2 regions of the Lactobacillus sp. C449L genome follow, and region 1 is predicted to be linked to the other one. Evidence: predicted binding sites of a transcription regulator. Region 1 holds the regulator's gene; the other holds the start of a gene.
The links. Region 1 encodes HrcA, which represses chaperone genes, less so after heat shock. Its sites were predicted from a motif close to TTAGCACTCNNNNNNNNNGAGTGCTAA; they were not measured.
Positions count from the first base shown of each region.

Region 2: a site for HrcA is predicted at 1,873-1,899, ahead of clpP (ATP-dependent Clp endopeptidase proteolytic subunit ClpP). Genes of this name have one in related genera too.

Region 1 is NZ_JBWXGA010000001.1:144,939-148,155, forward strand. It holds gene truB (tRNA pseudouridine(55) synthase TruB) at 1-74, shown strand, start outside; gene ribF (riboflavin biosynthesis protein RibF) at 94-1,026, shown strand; gene hrcA (heat-inducible transcriptional repressor HrcA) at 1,150-2,199, shown strand; gene grpE (nucleotide exchange factor GrpE) at 2,212-2,793, shown strand; gene dnaK (molecular chaperone DnaK) at 2,812-3,217, shown strand, end outside.
Region 2 is NZ_JBWXGA010000001.1:518,552-521,768, reverse strand. It holds gene AC2JF9_RS02485 (gluconeogenesis factor YvcK family protein) at 1-269, shown strand, start outside; gene whiA (DNA-binding protein WhiA) at 273-1,208, shown strand; gene clpP (ATP-dependent Clp endopeptidase proteolytic subunit ClpP) at 1,256-1,840, opposite strand; gene AC2JF9_RS02470 (SH3-like domain-containing protein) at 2,201-3,217, shown strand, end outside.

The DNA.
Region 1 (3,217 bases):
ATAGCATTAAGGCAATATACCAGAAAGATAATGCCGTTTACCGACCATTTTTAATGTTGTTGCAAAACGAATAGGTGGAATGAAGGTTTTATTGTGCAAATTATCCATTTAACTTATCCAATTAAAAAAGAGGTATTCCAAACTAGAATTATTTTAGTTTTGGGCTTTTTCGATGGTGTCCATCGCGGACATCAACATTTAATTAGAATAGCGAAGGATAAGTCGGTTGAAAAGCATCTTCCCTTAGTGGTAATGACTTTTGATCGCCATCCAAAAGAAGTTTATCAAAATACTGATGTAACTTATATTGATAATTTAGCTGAAAAAGCTTATAAGATGGAGAAACTTGGAGTTGATTTTTTAGTGGTGATGCACTTCAATAATCAATTTCGTAAACTAGCGGCTCAAGAATTTGTCGATAATATTATTGTGAAGTTGAAAGCAGATACAGTTGTCGCTGGTTTTGACTATACATACGGTCCTAGAGATATTGCTAATATGGCTAATTTCCCTAAATTTGCTAAAAACAGATTCAAGATTGTTGACGTTCCCAAGCAATCATATGAGGGGCAAAAAATTGGTTCAACTGAGATCAAAAAAGCGATAACTGCGGGTAATATGGGTCTTGCTGAAGAATTGCTTGGTGAACCATATGTAATGTCAGGAACTATCGGTCATGGACTCAGGAATGGTCATAAGCTTGGATTTCCAACTGCTAATCTAGTATGGACAGGAAGTAAAGTTATTCCTAAAGTAGGAGTTTATGCTACCAAAACCAAAATTGATGGTCAATGGTACGAGTCAATGACAAGCGTCGGTTATAATGTAACGATTCATGATAGTAAAAAAATCTTTATTGAATCTAATCTGTTTGGTTTTGATGAAGAAGCATACGATAAAGATATGGTCATTGCTTGGTACAAATATACCCGTGGTGAAATTAAGTTCGACAACTTAAAAGATCTGAAAAAGCAGATGGAACAAGATGAATTGGAAATAAAGAAATATTTTGCTGAAAAAGGCTAAAACTCAGCAATTAAATTTATTTACAATTTTTTTAGCACTCAGCTTGACATTCTGCTAAAAGCTAGTATCATAATAATTGTTAGCACCGAAGAAGTATGAGTGCTAAAAGTGAGGGCGATGTTTATGTTGACCGAACGTCAAGAATTAATTTTAAAAACAATTATTAACGATTTTACGCAGACACACGATCCGGTCGGTTCTAAGACTGTCATGAATCAACTGCCAATCAAGGTTTCGAGTGCAACTATTCGCAATGAAATGGCTGTTTTGGAAGATAAAGGTTTGCTTGAAAAAACACACCTTTCGAGTGGGCGAGTACCATCAACTGAAGGTTATCGTTATTATCTTGATAACTTGCTTGAACCTTTGCAGATTCCATCTTCTGTTTATGAAAAAATTGGAAGTCAGTTGGATCAACCTTTTCATCAAGTTAATGAGATTGTTCAAGAAGCTGCAAAAATTTTATCTGATTTAACCAATTATACAGCTTTTGCCGAAGGTCCTGAAAGTAGTGCTCTAACTATTACTGGTTTTCGAATTGTACCACTGTTTAGTCGTCAGATTATGGCAATTTTAGTTACCAGTGACGGCAATGTACATAATCAGGTTTATAGTTTGCCGTATAATGTATATGGTGATGAAATCGAGAAAGCTGTGCGGATGATTAATGATGAGTTAGTTGGAAAGACTTTAGATGAAGTCACTCCATCCTTGCTCAATAGTACGTTGGGGAAGAGACTCACTAATAATCATGCAACGGAGTTAATTGATCTAGTAGAAGATGTTATTAATGATGCTGCTAGTGAACAGATGTATGTTGATGGGCAAATTAATTTGCTTAATAACACGTCTTTAGCCGATGCATCTAGTTTGCGCTCATTATACGAACTGATTGACCATAATGATCTGATTTCTAGTATTTTGGATGAAACTGCGACTTCTCAGGGTGGCAAGTATCCAATTCGGGTTAGTCTGGGTTCAGAATTGTCAAATGACTTGTTAAAAGATTATAGTCTGCTTACGGCAGAGTACAGCGTCGGCTCACATGGTAAAGGAGTAATCGCTTTACTTGGCCCTAACAATATGCCTTATTCGCAAGTAATTAGCCTTTTAGAGTATTTCAGAAACGAATTGGCTAAAAAGTTACTCGAATATTATGGTAGATTTAAGTAAAGGAGGTTAGCCGTGAGTAAGGATAAATATATTAGCGAAAAAGATCTTAATAAAGAACAGACTGAAGAAAAATCTAAGTCGAGTAAAAAAGCTAAAGTAGACACTATGGCTGACGAAAAAAAATCCCCTGAGAAACAAATCAAGGAAGAATTATTAAAGGCACAAGAAGAAAAGAAAAACTTGGAAGATAAGTTTTTACGTAGTCAAGCGGAAATACAGAATATGCAAAACCGCTATAATAATGAACGTGCCCAACTAATAAAGTATGAATCGCAATCACTAGCTAAAGATGTTCTACCAGCTATGGACAATTTAGAACGAGCTTTAGACACTGAAGTTGATGATGATGCTTCAAGACAGCTTAAAAAGGGAGTTCAAATGACTCTAGATGCTCTAGTTAAAGCGATGAAAGATCATGGCATTAGCGAAATTGACGCTGAAGGTGCCAAATTTGATCCTAATTTACACCAAGCTGTTCAAACAGTTGAAGCTGAAACTGATGAACAAAAAGACCATGTTGTTCAAGTATTACAAAAAGGATATTTATATAAAGACCGTACATTAAGACCAGCAATGGTTGTTGTTGCACAGTAATTGAAAGGAAGATTATTAATGTCAAAAGTTATCGGTATTGACCTCGGAACTACTAACTCTGCAGTTGCCGTTCTTGAAGGAAAAGAACCAAAGATTATTACTAACCCAGAAGGGAATCGTACCACTCCATCTGTAGTTGCCTTTAAAGATGGTGAAATTCAAGTTGGTGAAGTTGCAAAAAGACAAGCAATTACTAATCCAAACACAATTTCTTCAATTAAGCGTCATATGGGTGAAGCTGATTATAAAGTTAAGATAGGTGACAAAGCCTATACTCCTCAAGAAATTTCAGCAATGATTTTACAATATATCAAGAAATTTTCTGAAGATTATTTAGGTGAAAAGGTTACTGAAGCAGTTATTACTGTTCCGGCCTACTTTAATGATGCGCAACGTCAAGCTACTAAAGATGCTGGTAAGATTG
Region 2 (3,217 bases), 370 kb from region 1:
ATAAACATCTTGGTGGTCATTACATTAATACTACTTTGGTTAACGGGGCTAAGATTGATATGTCTAAATTTGATCCAGACGACTATGATGCTTATATAGAGCCTGTAAAGAATGATTACCAAGGTTTGCGTGAGCAAGGGTGCCGAGTTATTACTGATGATTTTATCGACCAAAGAAGTGGCTTGGTTTTTCACGACGGACAAAAAGTAGCACATGAAATTATTAATCTTGCTTTCGCCGCGATGGCTCGTAGAAAGAGGCTTGAGTAAACAATGGCAAGTTACGCAAGCAAAGTTAAGAAAGAGCTAACGTCGCTTTCAATTTTGCCCGAGCATGCTAAGGCAGAGCTGGCGGCTTTTTTACGAATGAATGGTGTCTTAAACTTTCATGATCATATGTTTAGTTTGGATATAACAACTGAAAATCCAGCAATCGCACGTAGAATTTTTTCTTTAATTAAAATAGCGTATCACGTTGAACCACTGTTAATTGTCTCTCGCAAAATGAAGTTAAAGAAAAATAATCAGTATCTTGTGCGATTACAAAATCATGTGCGAGAAATTTTAGCTAATTTGGAAATTTTAACTGAGGATTCGGGTTTGATCACTCGCATTCCGACTCGAATTATTGAATCTCGTGAAGGTGCAATGTCGTATTTACGTGGTGCTTTTTTAGCAAGTGGAAGTGTTAATAATCCGGAAACAAGCCGATATCATCTTGAAATCTATTCAGCATACGAAGACCATAATGATGATTTACTTGAACTAATGAATCATTATTTTAGCCTAAATGCTAAAACGACTAAACGTCGTCGGGGCTATATTGTCTATTTAAAAGAAGCTGAAAAAATTGGTGATTTTTTGCATGTTGTTGGTGCCATTAACGCAATGCTTTCATTTGAAGACTTGCGCATTATGCGTGACATGCGAAATTCAGTGAATCGATTGGTTAATTGTGACACTGCTAATCTTAAAAAAACTGCTAATGCTGCCGCCAAGCAAGTCGAAGATATTGAGGCCATTGACCGCAGAATCGGATTAGACAATATCCCAGAAAAGTTGCAGGGAATAGCACGTTTGCGCTTAGATAATCCTGAATTATCTTTAAAAGAAATTGCTCAGCAGGTACCTGATGGACCAATTTCAAAGTCTGGTGCTAATCATCGTTTTGCCAAGTTACACGAAATGGCAAAAAACTTAGCAGACTAAAAAAGCTCCGAAAGATAATTCGGAGCTTTTTTAATGTGGATTTTTAGTTATTTCTTTTGATTGACCATAATTTCGTCAATTAGGCCATAGTCTTTTGCTTCTTGTGCAGTCAAGTAATTGTCGCGCTCAGTATCCTTTTGAATCTTTTCAAGTGGTTGACCGGTTGTTTCATGTAAAATCTTGTTGATTTTTTCACGACTCTTTAAAATTTCGTTGGCTGCGATTTGGATATCAGTTTGTTGCCCTTGTGCTCCGCCAAGTGGTTGGTGAATTAATACGGTTGAGTTTGGTAGAGCAAAACGCTTGCCCTTAGCACCACTGGTCAAGAGGATGGATGCCATTGAAGCAGCCATACCAATAGCGATGGTTGAAACGTCCGATTTGATAAAGTTCATGGTATCCATGATTGCCAAGCCGGAAGTAATTACACCACCAGGTGAGTTGATGTAAAGGGAAATGTCCTTAGTATTGTCTTGCGCATCAAGGAATAATAATTGGGCAATAATTGTATTTGCCATATCATCATTAATTTCACCACTAAGCATAATAATTCTATCTTTTAATAAACGCGAATAAATATCATAAGCACGTTCGCCACGAGCCGTTTGCTCGATAACTGTAGGTACAAGCATATTTCTGCCTCCTGATTTTACTTTCATATCTTTTAGCACTCAATTAAGTACAGTGCTAATTAAATCACTTACATTAAAAGCTGTCAATGAAAGTGTATTAATTTTGTATTCTAAGTTTCACTGTTTTTATTATATAATGTCAAGAGTAAACTAAATTTTGGAGGAATAATTTTGAAGCTTTTTAAGAAAATAGCGACGATTACGATCACGTTGATTGTTGGTTTATCTGTAGCCACCGGACTATTTATTTTGCCAGTTGAGGCGGATACAACTACTCAACCACCTGTTCAAGAGGATTCAAGTAAAACAAAGACGATCACTAATTCTGATAATGAAAACAATGGTGAAGAAGCAGAAGACATCGACGGCAATAATAATGGTGATTCAACTTCTCAGAATCCGACTGATGATAAAAAGCCGGTTAATCCCGATGATAACACTAAAAACAACAAGAAAAAGAAGCCTAAGCAAGTAGTTACTGGTTATTCAATGATGACTAAGGTAGCTGGTAATAAAAACTATAAGGTTTGGCAAGATGTAAAAAATGGTAAAGTTACCAAAAAAGTAGCAGATGGAATCAGTTTTCAATATAGTCACATTCAATCCGATCAATTAATTGAAACAAAAAATGCTCGTTATTGGCGTATCTACGTTAATGGCCGCTTAGTTGGCTATGTTAATGAAAACTACTTTGCTAGAAATCAAATTGCTGTTCCCAAGACTGTCTCTTTAGTTCGTAACGATTTCTACCAATTTTCTTCTAGGGATGCTATTTCTTATGTAACAAACTCAATGGGAACAGTTATCAATAATAGTAATGTCAAAATTTCTCGCGAGTATATTTCTTGTTCAAAACCAAAAACCTACAATGTTAAATATACATATGGTAATGCGACAGCAACTGTTAAAGTCACAATAAGAAAAAGTACAAAAGAGGGTATTGCGGATCCAGATGTAACAAATTCATTCCCATCCCAAAGCGGTACTAACGAGCACCAAGCATGGAAGACACATTATGGTTCTTCAGTTAATTATATTAGTCCAACTGAATATACTCCAGAAACCGACACACACACTTTAACTAGTGGTAATTTGACTTTAAAGACCAGATTTTATCAACCAGTTCTTCTTAGTGTAAAAGACCCAAACGATGACAATATCAACCGGGTTGGCCATATTCCTGAAGGTGTGACTGTTTCAAACGGTTGGGCCTATACAAGCCTGTTAAGTCATACTTATTTAACTTCTGGTCATATTGTTGGTTATAACTTAAATAAACTTACAAACCCATACAATGCGCAGCATTTACTTGATATGTCTCAAAAGGACTTTAACAACTATGTTAAACATATTAAAGTAAGTCCATACATTCCGATT